Regions from separate parts of the Bradyrhizobium symbiodeficiens genome, predicted to be linked through region 2. Evidence: predicted binding sites of a transcription regulator. Region 2 holds the regulator's gene; the other holds the start of a gene.

Region 1 (7,709 bases), 3.4 Mb from region 2:
ACTTTGTCGGCAAAGTGTACATGTTGGAAAAGCCGCCGATAGATGACGATGTTGTTGTCGAGTACCCGATTGGAGAGCAATCCGAAGAAACGCCCCTAACTCTTCTGCTTCAGTTGGATGATGATGAACTCTCTGATTTCTCGAGATCAAGGGTTGAGGATGCAATAAAGAATAGCTTCTTGTCGGCTGACACGCTTCGTCTGAACGGCTCTGTGCTGCCAGATATCCAAAATCGAATTGCGGGCATTGTTTATCAAAAATTCAAGTCCGGGGACGTTTCTCTAATCTGGAGCGGATTTCCCAAGCACTTTCAACTGATAGCCGTTTGCGAAATTATAGTCGATGAATTGTCTGGGCCGCGCTTAAACGATCTTGGTATCAGCTCCGGAAGGCAACTCGCTTGGCATCTGAGTACGCTCAGTCAAGCAGATGGGATTCCTGGTTATCTTGCCGAGATCGCACGCGGAACGTTAGCTCATCAAGTTGTATCCGAAAGGATCGATGAGGCGCTAAAGGTCATTCGCAACGTCATCACATTTCAATTTCCGCGTGACTTGATGGTGCTGGATAGAGTTATTTCAGAGGTCGCTAGTCGTCTGGAGATGGCTGGACCGAATTACAGCGTTTATGCCGAGGCGACCGAGAATCTATTTCTTCCGCCTGCGATTGCAGCATTAGAGGAATATGGAATTCCGGTGCAGACCGCGAAGAAGTTGTCTGCTTACCTACACGAGTATGATCTCGACAGAACCTTGGACGATCTGAGGGCGCTTGATCTCGGTAAGGTCGAGAATCTATCGGCTTTCGAGCACACACTTGTTGGATCGGTTCAGAGCGCGATTTGAACGGAAGATTGTGTTAGAGTTGCATGCAAAACAAAAACGGCCGGATCTTCCGATCCGGCCGCAACGCAAACTCTTACTTGGCTAAGCCTACGCCACGCGACGCAACCTAGCCCCCGCCCAATTCTGAAGAACTCAGCTGGCCTTCTTCTCCGGCGCCGGCGTCGGGCCGACCTTCTTCTGGATGGCGCGCTTCAGATCGAGGGCGCGCGGCGACAGGACGTCGGCCTTGGCCTTGAGCAGGTAGGCGTCGAGGCCGCCATTGTGGTCGACGCTCTTCAGCGCGTTGGTGGAGACGCGCAGGCGCACGTTGCGCTCCAGGGCTTCGCTGATGAAGGTCACGTTGACCAGGTTCGGCAGGAAGCGGCGCTTGGTCTTGATGTTGGAGTGGCTGACCTTGTGGCCGACGAGGGGGCCCTTGGCCGTCAGTTCGCAGCGGCGAGACATGGCATCAATCCTTATCCTGAAACCCCCAACGATTTGCGGCCGCCATTCTGGGCGCCACGGGGGCGAATTCTTTTGTCCTTGCAGGGAGCGGGCGGACGTATAGGGGGGAAGGGCCGGGACGTCAAGGTTTTGGGCGGTCTTTCGAAGCCGCGGGAGGTGCGCTCCCTCTCCCGCCTGCGGGAGAGGGTTGGGGTGAGGGCTCTCTCCTCTGGGGGGCAGACATCATTACGGATGGTGCCCCCCAGAGGAAAGAGCCCTCACCCGCGCTGCGCGCGACCTCTCCCGCACGCGGGAGAGGTTACTCCCCCCGCGGCTACCCCCCAATCACCAAAACGGCAGTGTTTATCGCGCCTTACCATCACATAAAGGGCGTATTCGCCGCCGAAGAGTCCGGTGGAGTTCCGGGATCGACACGTTCCGACACATTGTTTGCCGCGGTTTTTGGCTTAAGTAACGACCGTCGCGCTCCGATTGGATTGTTTCGTGCTCACAACGCTACCTTTTGCGCCCGAACAGCGCTCAGTCCGCCCGGGTTTTGCCGGCTGGCTGGCGGTGCTTTGCGGCCTGACGGTGGCGTGGGGCGCAGTGCCGGCGGCGGCGCAGGGCAAGCTCGAGGCGCAATACGAGGCCTCGCTGGCCGGCATTCCCGTCGGCAAGGGCGCCTGGAATATCGAGGTCGGCGACGACGTGTTCGCGGCGGCCGCGTCCGGCGGCACCTCGGGGCTGCTGAAATCGTTCACGGGCGGGTCCGGCACCGGCGCGAGCCAGGGGCGCGTCGTCAACGGCGCGCTGGTTGCGACCGGCTACCAGGCCTCCACCACCACCTCGAAGAAGACCGAAGAGATCCGCATCACGCTCGACAAGGGCAATGTGAAGGATTTTGCCATCCTGCCGGAGCCGCCGGTCGACCCTGATCGTATCGTCGTCACCGACGCGCATCGCCGCGGCGTCTGGGACCCCATGACGGCCTCGCTCCTGCGCGTGCCCGGCACTGGCGACCCCGTCTCGCCGGAGGCCTGCCACAGCTCGGCCCCGGTGTTCGACGGCCGCATGCGCTACGACCTCAAGCTCGATTTCAAGCGCATGGAGACCGTGAAAGCCGAGAAGGGCTACAAGGGCCCGGTGGTGGTCTGCTCGCTGTATTTCGTGCCGGTCGCGGGCTACATCCCCGATCGCCCCGTGATCAAATACCTCGCCGCCCAGCGCAACATCGAGATCGCGTTTGCGCCGGTGGCGGGCACGCGCATCCTGGTCCCGTTCTGGCTGAAAGTGCCGACGCCGCTCGGCCCGGCCATGCTGGAAGCCACCAGCTTCATCACCACCGCCCAGCCGCCGCGCGTGGCGAAGACGCAGTAAGGTTCGCTCTCTCGGCCGTCATTCCGGGGCGCGCCTCTCGGCGCGAGCCCGGAATCCATCGTGAGACAGACTCTGCTGCTCGATGGATTCCGGGTTCGCGACTGCGTCGCGCCCCGGAATGACGAGCGGAGATTTTGGCCTCATAAATGGTTCGCAAAATCAACCACTTGCCTACTGTGCATGGGGTTGTTTTCGCAAAAAATGGTCCCCGGCGGCTCCGATCCGGGAATCCATTTGACTCCTCCCCGATTCTGATTCGACTCCGCGCCGTCCCCAACTTAACGGTTTGCGCCATCGAAACGTCACTTGTACGGCGGCCCAAAACTCCATCTAGTCGCAGCTGAAGAGACTCCCGCGAGATGTTGCGGTGAACGGAACAGGACTCCAGGGGGAGTCAGCGATTCGGCCGCGATTCGTTCTAGAGTCGTTCCGAAGCTTAAGACCAACGGGAAAAGCGTCGCAAAGTGAGACAGTTGCGCGGGATTTGGGGAGCGAGTGCCCACGCGCTTGGTGTGCCCCTCACCCTGAGGAGGCCGCGAAGCGGCCGTCTCGAAGGGCGAGGGGCCTGGCTTGCTCAATGGCACCCGCCGCGCCTTCATCCTTCGAGACGCGCTGACGCGCTCCTCAGGATGAGGAGTGCCGCCCCGCCCCAGACAGCACTGACATTCGCCCTAACAGGCACTACCTAATCCCCCAGATGCCCTTTTCCTCCTCCCCCTTCGCTTCCGAGCGCGCGCTTTCCGATCGCGTGCCTGGCGCCGGCGTCACCGCGGTGCTCGGGCCGACCAACACCGGCAAGACCCATCTCGCCATCGAGCGGATGCTGGCGCATCCCTCAGGGCTGATCGGCCTGCCGCTGCGCCTGCTCGCGCGCGAGGTCTACAACAAGATTGCCGCGCGGGTCGGCAGCGACGCGGTCGCGCTCGTCACCGGCGAGGAGAAGATCAAGCCGAAGAGCCCGCGCTATTGGGTGTCGACCGTCGAGGCGATGCCGCGCGACCTCGACGTCTCCTTCCTCGCCGTCGACGAGGTCCAGATCGCCAGCGATCTCGAGCGCGGCCACGTCTTCACCGACCGCATCCTCAACCGCCGCGGCCGCGACGAGACGTTGCTGCTGGGCGCTGCGACCATGCGCCCGATCATCGAGCGGCTGCTGCCGGGCGTCTCCATGATCACGCGTCCAAGGCTGTCGCAGCTGGAATTCGCCGGCGACCGCAAGATCACGCGCCAGCCGCGCCGAACTGCGATTGTCGCGTTCTCGGCCGACGAGGTCTACGCGATCGCCGAGCTGATCCGCCGCCAGCACGGCGGCGCCGCCGTGGTGCTGGGCTCGCTCTCGCCCCGCACGCGCAATGCGCAGGTGGCGATGTTCCAGAACGGCGACGTCGATTATCTCGTCGCCACCGACGCCGTCGGCATGGGCCTCAATCTCGACGTCGACCACGTCGCGTTTGCCTCCGACCGCAAATACGACGGCTACCAGTTCCGCCGGCTGACGCCGTCCGAATTCGCGCAGATCGCGGGGCGTGCGGGGCGCGCCACGCGCAACGGCACCTTCGGTACCACCGGCCGCTGCGCGCCGTTCGAGCCCGAGCTCGTCAACGCGCTGCAGAACCACACTTTCGAACCCGTGAAGATGCTGCAATGGCGCAACGCCAGGCTGGATTTCTCCTCGCTCGGCGCTCTCCAGGTCTCCCTGAACCTCGGCCCCGGCCACGAGGCCCTGACGCGCGCGCCTGTTGCCGAGGACATGCGCGTGCTCGAGCACGCCGCCCGCGACGCCGAAGTGCGCGATGTCGCGCATGGCAAGGAGGCCGTGGAGCGGCTGTGGGAGGCCTGCCAGGTCCCCGACTATCGAAAATTGTCGCCGGCCGCCCATGCCGAGCTGGTGACCACGCTGTACGGCTTCCTGATGCGGAAGGGCTGCATCCCCGATGCCTGGTTCGAGGCCCAGATCACCCAGGCCGACCGCGTCGACGGCGACATCGACACGCTGTCGGCCCGAATCGCGCAGATCCGCACCTGGACCTTCGTCGCCAACCGTCCGGACTGGCTGAAAGACCCCGAACGCTGGCAGGGAATTGCCCGCGAGGTCGAAAATAAATTATCGGATGCGCTCCATGAACGCTTGACTGAGCGTTTCGTTGATCGCCGGACCAGTGTATTGATGCGCCGCCTGCGGGAGAACACGAGCTTGAATACTGAAATCGGCAAGACCGGCGAAGTCATCGTCGAAGGCCATGTCATCGGCCGTCTCGATGGCTTCACCTTTGCACCGGATGCGGCGGAAGCCGGCTCCGATGCGAAAGCCTTGCAGGCTGCAGCGCAAGCGGTGCTCGCCGGCGAGATCAACACGCGCGCCGAAAAGCTCGGCAATGCGCCCGACGATCAGTTCGTGCTGACCTCGGAAGGCATCATCCGCTGGACCGGCGATGCCGTGGCGCGACTGTCTGCCGCAGAGGACGCGCTGCATCCGCGCATCCGCATCATCTCCGACGAGCGCCTGACCGGCGCCCCCCGCGACAAGGTGCAGGCCCGGCTCGAGCTCTGGCTCAAGACCCATGTCGAGAAGCTGCTCGGGCCGATGTTCGAGCTGTCCAAGGCCGAGGACGTCACCGGCATCGCCCGCGGCATCGCCTATCAGCTCGTCGAGGCCCTCGGCGTGCTCGAGCGTCCCAAGATCGCCAACGAGCTGAAGGATCTCGACCAGCCCTCGCGCGCGGTGCTGCGCAAATACGGCGTCCGTTTCGGCGCCTATCACATCTATTTCCCCGGCCTGCTCAAGCCCGCCGGGCGTGCGCTGGCCGCGCTGCTGTGGGCGCTGAAGCAGGACAATGTCGATCTGTCCTCGCTCTCAGGCGCGCAGCATCTGGCCTCCTCGGGACGCACCTCGTTCCCGGTCGACAAGGCTCTGCCGCGCGATGCCTATCGCGTGCTCGGCTACAAGCAGGCCGGCGAGCGCGCCGTGCGTGTCGACATCCTGGAGCGCTTGGCCGATCTGATCCGCCCGGCGCTGGCCTGGCGCGAGAACGCATCCGGTGAGAAGCCGGCCGGCGCCTTCGACGGCCGCAGTTTCGTGGTGACGCAGGCGATGACCTCGCTCACGGGCTCCGCCGGCGAAGATTTCGCCTCGGTGCTGCGTGCCCTCGGCTATCGCATGGAGAAGCGTCCGCCGCTGCCGGCAAAGCCGGCCGTGGCCGAGCAATCCGTGCCTGAAACCGTCGCGACCGAGACGCCCCCGGCTGAAGGCACCGCGGAAACCTCGAACGAGACCTCGACAGAGACTGCGGCCGAGGCCGTTGCCGGCCTGCCGGCGGAGGCTTCCACCGAAGCTGCCGCCGAGCCGGTCACCGTCGAAGACGCGCCCGGCATGGAGCCGCAGGACGAGCCGGCTCAGGAGGCTGAGCCGGCGCTGGAAGCCTCTCCCGAGGCCCCCGTCACGCCCGAAGACGCGCCCGGCATCGCACCGCCGGCGGAAGAGCCCGCTGCGCCCACCGAGGCGGCCAGCCTCGAAGCCGCTCCGGCCGAGACGGCCGCAACCGAAGCTGCCGCGTCACCCGAAGCTGCCGCGCCTGAAGCTGCGGCGACGCCCGCCGAGCCCGAGTTGATCGAGGTCTGGCGTCCCGGCGGCCGTCACGACGACCGCAAGCCGCGCCACGAGCGCCATCGCCACCAGCGTCACCAGAACCAGCGTCCGCAGGCCGGCGCTGAAGCTGGCGCTGCACCCGGCGCAGCGAGCGCCGCGCCCGGCGAAGCCGCCGACGGCGCGAAGCCGGGTCATCGTGGTGGGCATCGGAGGGACGGTGGCAGAGACTTCCGCAAGCCGCGCGAGGGTGGCGAAGGCGCGCCGCGTCCCGAGGGGCGCGACGACAAGAACCGCCGCTTCGAAGGCAAGGATCGCGACAACAAGGATCGCGACAACAAGGGACGCGACAAGGGCAAGTTCGGCGGAGATCGCGACAAGGGCCGCGACAACCGCGGCCGTGACCGGGACAAGGGCCGCGACCGCCAGGGCGGTCCGTCGCTGCGTCCCTACGCCTCGAGCGCCAATCCGCGCGAACGCGACCGTCCCGCCGATCCGAACTCGCCCTTCGCAAAACTCGCCGCGCTGAAGGAGCAGCTTTCCGGGCGCAAGGAGTAGCATAGCGTTTTCAAGCGAAGTGCGGAGCGGTGCGCGTGAAGAAAACGCGTCGGAAGGAATAGAGCCACGACCGAGCGGCAGCGCCTCGACAAATGGCTGTGGCACGCGCGGGTGGTGAAGGCGCGGACCTCGGCGGCCGAACTCATCGGATCCGGTCATGTCCGCGTCAACGGGGAGCGCGAAAAGGCGCCGGGCCATGCGATCAAGCTCGGCGACGTCATCACCGTCGCGCTCGATCGCACCGTGCGCGTGTTGAAGGTGACAGGCTTCAGCGAACGCCGCGGCGATGCCGCCTCGGCGCGCGTGCTCTACGAAGAGCTCGGGATGCGCAATTAATTGCGCTTTGCATTCATTTCTTGGTCGATCAAACGCGCAAAGCCGTCATGATCGGGCCTTCCCGACCTTGCGGCGCCCGGCCATCCGCGCTACGCAAGCCGCGACTTTTAAAAGAGCTTTTCGGAGCGTTGGATGACTTACGTCGTCACTGAAAACTGCATCAAGTGCAAGTACACCGACTGCGTCGAGGTCTGCCCGGTCGACTGTTTCTATGAGGGTGACAACATGCTCGTCATCCACCCGGACGAGTGCATCGATTGTGGCGTGTGCGAGCCGGAATGCCCCGCCGACGCCATCAAGCCGGACACGGAACCGGGCCTCGAAAAGTGGCTGGAAGTGAACACCCAGTACGCCAAGAGCTGGCCGAACATCACCCAGAAGAAAGAATCACCTGCCGACGCCAAGGAATTCGACGGCGCGGAAGGCAAGTTCGAGAAATATTTTTCCCCGAACCCCGGCTCCGGCGACTAAATCGGGCTCAAACTTAACCCTAATAGCGTCGCTGCCGCTGAAAACCAGCCCTGAAGACCCCTAAATCATTGATTTTTGCGGGAAATGTGCTATATTGGGCACATTAAGCCGAACCC
Region 2 (7,709 bases):
GCGGGGCGACTCTTGCCATGGGTGCCTGTCGCCTTCGGCGGCGGCATCGCGCTCTATTTTGCCGCCGATCATGAGCCGGTGCTGTGGGTTGTTGCCGCGACGGCGATCGCCTTCCTGTTGGGCGCGATGCTGTTGCGGCGGAGCCGGCTGTTTGCGCCTGCGATCATGATCGCGGCGGTGGCGGCCGGCTTTGCCGTGGCAACCTGGAAGACGGCGCGCATCAGTCACCCCGTGCTGGCCAAGCCGCTCTATTCGGTGTCGCTGTCGGGTTTCGTCGAGGCCCGCGACATCCGCGAGCGCACCGATCGTTTCGTGCTGCGCGTCACCGCGATGGAGGCCCAGCGCAGCGACGTCAAGCTGGAGCGCGTCCGCCTGTCGGTGCGCAAGGGCACTGCGCCCGAGGTCGGCAGCTTCGTGCAGCTCAAGGCGCGGCTGATGCCGCCGCTCTCACCGGTACGCCCCGGCAGCTACGATTTTTCGCGCGATATGTTCTTTCAGGGCATCGGTGCCTCCGGCTTCGTGATGGGCGCGATCACCGCTTCCGTCCCGCCTGATGCCGGCGGCTTGCGGCTGCGTTATGCCGCCTTCATGCAGGGCCTGCGCGATGCGATCGACGCCCGCATCCGCGCCACGCTCGAGGGCGACAACCGCGCGATCGCGACAGCGCTGCTGACCGGGCGGCGCGATGCGATTTCCACGCCCGTCAACGACGCGATGTTCATCTCGGGGCTCGGGCACGTGCTCTCGATCTCCGGCTATCACATGGCGGTGGTCGCAGGCGTCGTCTTCTTCGCGGTGCGCGCTCTGCTGGCCTTGATCCCGGGGCTGGCGGCCGGCTTCGCCATCAAGAAATGGTCGGCCGCGGCGGCGCTGGTCGCAGCTGCATTCTATCTGCTGCTGTCTGGCGCGGAGGTCGCGACGCGAAGATCGTTCTTCATGACGGCGGTGGTGCTGATCGCGGTGATGGTCGATCGCCGCGCCATCACCTTCCGCACGCTCGCCGTGGCGGCGCTGATCGTGCTCGCGGTCGCGCCGGAGGCGCTGGTGCATCCGAGCTTTCAGATGTCGTTCGCCGCGACGCTTGGTCTCGTCGCGCTGGTGCAGATCGGCATGCCGAACCTGTTTGCCTCGCCAGACCATTCGGCGACCGCGCGCGTCGCGATGTGGGGCGGCCGCGAGATCGCGATGCTGTTCCTGGCTTCGCTGATCGCGGGGCTTGCGACCACGCCCTACGCTGCCTTTCACTTCCACCGCGTCACGCCCTACGGTGTGCTCGCCAATCTCGGCGCAATGCCGGTGGTCTCGGCGCTGGTGATGCCGGCCGGCCTGCTGGGCCTGCTCGCGGCGCCGTTCGGGCTCGACGGCGTGTTCTGGTGGCTGATGGGGATCGGCATCGACTGGATGGTCGTGGTCTCGCGCTGGGTGACGGCATTGCCGGGCGCCGTCGGCCGCATCCCCGCGTTCGGTATCGCGCCGCTGATTGCAGCGAGCCTGGGGATCATCGTGATGGGCCTGTTGCGCACGCCCTTGCGCTGGTGCGGTGCCGTGGTGCTGCTGGCTGCCATCGGCTGGGGACTGTCGGTGCGGCAGCCCGATATCCTGATCGCAGGGGACGGCGCGAGCGTCGCGGTGAGGGGCGGGGACGGGCGCTTGCATCTGATCAGGACGGGCAAGGACAATTTCCTGCTGAGGGAATGGCTGTCTGCTGACGCCGATCCGCGCGATGCCGGCAGTGGCGCGCTGGCGAGCGGCATATCGTGCGACGAGTCCGGCTGCGTCACGCCGCTCGCCGACGGTCGGCTGGTCGCGCTGGCCTCGCGCATCGATGCGCTGGCGGATGATTGCAGCCGGGCCGCACTGGTGGTGACGTCACGGCCCGCGCCGCCTGATTGTGCGGCGATGGTGGTGGATCGGCAGCGGCTTGGTCGCCAGGGCGCGCTGGCCTTGACGCAGCGTGGCGACGGCTTTTCGGTTCAGGCGGTGAGGGCGAGGGGCACGAACCGTCCCTGGTCGCCGGCGGCTGCCGGCGAGGGAGATTTCGAAGGAGCGCTCATGCCAAGGGCAGCGACTCCGCGCAGCAAGGATGCGACCCCCGCGGAGGCCGATCTTCAGGCGGAGGACTAAAGTCCCTGTCAGCCGATCGGCAGTCGCGTGACCGTCGGGCGGCTGTCGGCGATGATCTCACGGTTGCGCTCGCTGACCGGCTGGGTCACCGGCAGCTGCAGCACGGTTGCGCGCTGGCCTTCGACGAGCTGCGTCACCAGCACGGATTTGCCGTCCGGGAATTCGATCGCGTCATGGTGGCGATCGGGAATGTGCGGATCGATCTTGCCGAACTTGCCGACGCGGGAGTTGACGGTGCGCGTCCAGATCCAACGGTTATCGTAACGGACGTTGTCGGCGAAGGCGAGCTCCGTTCCCGGCAGCAGGCAGACCGCGACGGAGAGATCGGCTTCGGAGGCGAAGCCGCGTGTCGAGGTGCCGCGGAACGTTGTCGTGACGATCGTCTCGCCGACTTCTGCGGGGCGCGTCGCGACGGCATGCAGGCTGTAGTCACACATCGGGTGCTCCTCAATGCAGAGATAGCGACCCGCACCTCTTTTGGAGGCGCAGGCCCCTACCAGAGTGGAAGCACGTGACGGTCTGCCTGGTTGTAGGCAAATCTGCGGCTCGGATCGGCGAGCCGAGATCACATTATCTTTCCCGAATTCAATAGGAACAAAGTTGGCGCCCATGCATTCGGCAGGCGCGTGTCGGCGGCCCGCAGGCGAAGCGTATGCGTTCAAACAGATTGATCGCGTCGTGGGGGAAAGGGGGCAATGCTTCTTCGCGCGCCCGGCCGATGATGCCGCTGCGGAAGAATAGGGCCGGATAGTCTGTGCAATACCAGAAAGACTATCCAGCCGGAGCGGACCATCATCCGCTCCAATCTCTGATCGGCGATGCCGATCGAAGCCGCACGCACGAGGCGCAAAGACTTCTTGATCGAGGGCTTCTGGACTCAGTACTTGCGGTACAGCCCGATCAGCTTGCCCTGAATCTTCACGCGGTTCGGCGGCAGGATGCGCACCTCATACGCGGCATTGGCGGGCTCCAGGGCAATCGAGGCGCCGCGGCGGCGGAAGCGCTTGAGCGTGGCTTCCTCGTCGTCGATCAGCGCCACGACGATGTCGCCGGTATCGGCGCTCTCGTTGCGCTGGATCAGCGCCATGTCGCCGTCGAGGATGCCGGCCTCGACCATGGAATCGCCGCGCACTTCGAGTGCGTAATGCTCGCCGGAGCCGAGCATGTCGGGCGGTACGCTGATGGTGTGGCTGCGGGTCTGCAGCGCCTCGATCGGGGTGCCGGCCGCGATGCGGCCCATCACGGGCACCGCAACGGGCCGCTCGCCCTCGTCTGCGGACGGGCTGGAGCTCGCGCGTACCTTGCCGAGATTGCCCTCGATGACGCTTGGCGTGAAGCCGCGTCGGGTGCCGGCGGCAGCCTGGAGCTCCGGCAGCTTGATCACTTCGATCGCCCGGGCGCGGTTGGGCAGGCGGCGGATGAAGCCGCGCTCCTCGAGCGCGGTGATCAGGCGGTGGATGCCTGACTTCGAGCGCAGGTCGAGCGCATCCTTCATCTCGTCGAAGGACGGCGGCACGCCGCTTTCCTTCAGACGTTCGCTGATGAACCGCAGAAGCTCGTATTGTTTGCGCGTTAGCATCTCGACCAAAGTCCCCCGGTTGATGTCGTTCGATTCCGAGACGGATGAGTTCAGCTATAAGCCGCTACATCCTCGAAACAAATCATGAACGGACACTATATGTTCGATACATGTTCCGCAACTGCTTAATTTAGCGTGAACAGAACGAAGCGCGCGGAATGCGTGTGGCCGCGCAGGTCAGACGGGGAGCCGCAGCACCTCGCAGGGGCTGCCGGCCTCGGCCTTCGGCGCAAACGGTGCGCGCACGAGAAGTACCTGTGCCGCAGCAAGATTCGCAAGCAGAGAGGAATCCTGATGGCTGACGGGAAGAGCGACGAGCGTGCCGTCGTTGCGCAGCTCCAGGCGCGCGCGCAGATAGTCCTCGCGCTGGTCGTTGGCACCGAGATCGCGGCCCAGCACGGCGCGCTCGCGATGATGATGAATCACCGAACGGCCCGACAGCGCGCGAATCAGCGGTACCATGAACAGGAAGGCGCACACGTAGGACGACACGGGATTGCCGGGCAGGCCGATCACGCCCATCGTCCCCAGCCGTCCGTGCATCATCGGCTTGCCGGGCCGCATCGCGATCTTCCAGAACGCCATCGCGATGCCTTCGTCCGTGAGCGCCTGCTGGACCAGATCGTGGTCGCCCACCGATGCGCCCCCGGTCGTGATCAGGATGTCGGCGCCGCTTTCGCGCGCGCGGCGGATGCCGGCGGTGGTGGCGGCTAGCGTGTCGGCGGCGATGCCGAGGTCGATTGTCTCGGCCCCTTCCTGTCTGGCGAGCGCATGCAGGGCGAAGCCGTTGGAATAGACGATCTGGCCGTGCCCGGGTGTGGCGCCCGGCATCACCAGTTCGTCACCGGTGGCGAGGATCGCGACCTTCGGGCGGCGGCAGACGGCAAGCTGCGGATGGTTCATTGCCGCTGCGAGCGCGAGGTCGCGCTCTGTCAGTCGGGTCCCTTTGCGCAAGAGGACATCACCCTCTCGGAAATCGACGCCGGCGGGGCGGATGTGCCGACCCACGCTCGCAGCTTCCTTGATCGTGACGCTCTTGCCGTCCGCAATGGTGTCCTCCTGAATCACGACCGCGTCTGCGCCGTCGGGAACGACACCGCCAGTGAAGATCCGCACGGCTTCGCCGGCGCCGACCCGTCCTGTGAACGGACGGCCGGCTGCGACCTCACCGATGACAGTCAACCTGGAATCGATCGCTGCCGCGTCGGCCGCGCGCACGGCGTAGCCGTCCATCGCCGACATGGCTTGCGGCGGCTGCGTGCGCCGCGCGGCGACGTCACGCGCGAGCACCCGGTGGTGGGCTTCGTCGAGCGAAACCATCTGTTCAGGCAGCGGCTCAACGTCCGCCAGCACCGCGGCAAGGGCGTCGGAAACCGGCATCAAGGCCACGGCGAAACTCCTGCTCGGCACGTTCGGACGAAATGTTCCGACAGTGTTCTAACCGAGCGCGGAGGCGGAGGCAAAATTGCGGAGCAGGACGCCCATCCTGTAGCTTGCAGCCCATATCGAAGGAAGGCTCGGGCTTGGCGTCGCATCATCCAGACGATGAGACCGATCGGCAGAATGGGGCCATCCCGAGGACGAGAATGACGGCCGCCACGGCTTGCTCGCTCAACGCCTGCTCGGCGCATCCGGGCTGACAAATGCGACGTCGGGAGCCTTTGGGCCTTGATCCTTGTCCGGCAGCGGATCGGCCTGGGATTTCAGGTCGGCGGCCTTGCTGATCAGCTTGGCGGAAAGGTCCGAATCCGAGGTCGTTCTGGCGAATTCGAGCAGCAGAGAGGCCTGCTTGGTGAGATAGGTTTTGCCCAGCACGTCGATAAGTCCGATGTAGAAGTCCCAACGGAGTGATGAGTCCGAAGGGAGGTATTCCGTTCCCGGAACTCTGTATAAAAATGCACAAAGCGATCAGGTTCCCGATCTGTTGCAGATTTGGTTCCTGAAAGCGTGTCTGAAGCTGGGTGTGATGGCGGGCTTTTTCAGATGCCCAACGCCTTCAGGGCGTTTCCAACGTCGCGTGGCGACGTCACATGCACTGCCGTCAGGCCGCGTACCCGCGCGCCCTCGACATTCTCGGCGAGGTCATCGAAGAACACGATGCGTTCCGCGGGCACGCCGATCGCGGTGACGACGTGGTCGAAGGCCTCCGCATCCGGTTTGCGCAGGCCGATGCTGGACGACAGATACAGCGCGCGGAAATGGCCGAGCAGTTCGCCATATTCCCTGGAGAAATAGTCGACATGCGGCCGGTTGGTGTTGGAGAAGGCGTAGAGCGGCATCTGCTTCGCCGCACGCGGCAACAGCTCGGCAATGTCAGGCATCTCTCCGGCGAAGATCGCGTTCCAGCCTTCCAGGAATTGCGCGTCCGAAATGCCGATGCCGAGAGAAGCACGCAGCGAGGCGAAATAATCCTCGTCGCTGATCTTGCCGACCTCATGCAGCCGGTAGGCCTCGTCACGCACATAGCGCGCGACGATGGCCTCGGGCTGGCAGCCGGCATGTCCTGCCCAGCAGGCGATCGCCTTGGAGAAGTCGATGTCGAGCACCACGCGCCCGAGATCGAACAGCAGCGCATCCGCGCTGCCGGGAGAGAGCGATGTCACCTGCATCCTTTCACTCAGTAACGGTACGGATCGTGGTCGAACAGCGGGAATGCGCTGAACACGCTCGGCGCGTTGGTGGCGGTCGCCGGATGCAGGCAGGCTTTGTCGACCTCCGCGAATGACGTTGCGCCCAAAAGGCCGAGGCAGCGCAGCACCTCGTCCTCCAGCAGCTCCAGCATCCGCGCGACGCCGGCTTCGCCCGCCGCAGCCAGCGCCCAGCATTGCAGCCGTCCGATGCCGACCATGTCCGCGCCTGCCGCGATCGCCTTGACGATGTCGGTGCCGCGACAGACGCCGCCGTCGACCATGATCTTGGCGCGGCCCTTCACGGCTTCGACGATCTCGGGCAGCACATGCATGGCACCGCGGCCGTGGTCGAGCTGGCGGCCGCCATGGTTGGAGACGTAGATCCATTCGACACCGTGGTCGACCGCGATCCGGGCGTCCTCGGCGGTGGCGATGCCCTTCAGGATCAGCGGGATCTTGAACTTGTCCTTGATCATCTTCACGGTCCGCCACTCCAGGCCCTTCTGGAAATCGCCGCCCGTGGCGCGCAGGCGGCTCTCTCGAACGTAGCGCTTGGCGATGTCACGCTCACGACGGCTGTAGTGGGCGGTATCGACGGTCAGGCAGAAGCCGGCATAGCCGTTCTTCTCGGTGCGGCTGACGACATCGGCGACAAAAGCGTCGTCTCCGCGGACATAGAGCTGATAGAGCCGGAGCGCATCGGGAGCGGCTTCGGCGGTCTGCTCCAGGCCGGGCTCGGACACCGAGCTCAGCATGTGCGCCGCACCGAAGGTGCCGGCAGCACGCGCGACGCTCGCCGCGCCATCCGGATCGAAGATCTCGAGCGCGCCGACGGGGGCGAGCACCACCGGCAGGCGCATCCTGCGGCCGAACTGCTGAACCGAGCCGTCGACCTTGCGGACGTCGCGCAGCACCCGCGGCCGGAAGGCGATCTCGTCCAGCGCCATCCGGTTGCGGCGCATCGTGGTTTCGGTCTCGGCGGCGCCGACGATGTAGTCCCAGGCGTTCTGGTTGAGGTTGGCCCGCGCTTTTCGGACGAATTCGTGCAGGTTCTGAAACGGCTCGTTGCTGGCGCCGAGTTCGACGTTCCGTTCCGGTTGGATCCGGGGTGCTTCGTTCATTGTTATCCTCCCGAGAATTTGAAGCCTTGTGTCATCGCCTAACCCGTCCAGCGCTCCAAAACCATCCTAAAATGACATGGCTGCGAGGCGTGGACCGGCGCACCGATTCCCCCTGTAGGGTGTCTATGGGGGCGGCCCAGTCCTGCAACGTTGCCAAAAGTTTAGGTCCGGACGAAGCGATTTCTGCGATGTACCCGCCGGCGTGGCATCCCGGCCATGAAGAAACCAGAATGGTATTGTGAGAAGCAGACTGGA

What was found. Region 2 encodes LexA, which represses DNA repair genes until DNA is damaged. Its sites were predicted from a motif close to TGTTCNNNNTGTGTTCNG; they were not measured.
Region 1: the regulator LexA is predicted to act here: its motif matches at 3,060-3,077, upstream of CIT39_RS03040 (helicase-related protein).

Annotation. Positions count from the first base shown of each region.
Region 1 is NZ_CP029427.2:656,945-664,653, forward strand. It holds gene CIT39_RS03025 (DEAD/DEAH box helicase) at 1-845, shown strand, start outside; gene rpmB (50S ribosomal protein L28) at 978-1,289, opposite strand; gene CIT39_RS03035 (DUF3108 domain-containing protein) at 1,836-2,645, shown strand; gene CIT39_RS03040 (helicase-related protein) at 3,343-6,786, shown strand; gene CIT39_RS03045 (S4 domain-containing protein) at 6,898-7,122, shown strand; gene fdxA (ferredoxin FdxA) at 7,255-7,593, shown strand.
Region 2 is NZ_CP029427.2:4,050,604-4,058,312, reverse strand. It holds gene CIT39_RS18830 (ComEC/Rec2 family competence protein) at 1-2,124, shown strand, start outside; gene CIT39_RS18825 (hypothetical protein) at 2,133-2,561, opposite strand; gene lexA (transcriptional repressor LexA) at 3,002-3,703, opposite strand; gene CIT39_RS18815 (molybdopterin molybdotransferase MoeA) at 3,881-5,092, opposite strand; gene CIT39_RS18810 (hypothetical protein) at 5,315-5,518, opposite strand; gene CIT39_RS18805 (HAD family hydrolase) at 5,683-6,312, opposite strand; gene CIT39_RS18800 (alpha-hydroxy acid oxidase) at 6,321-7,454, opposite strand.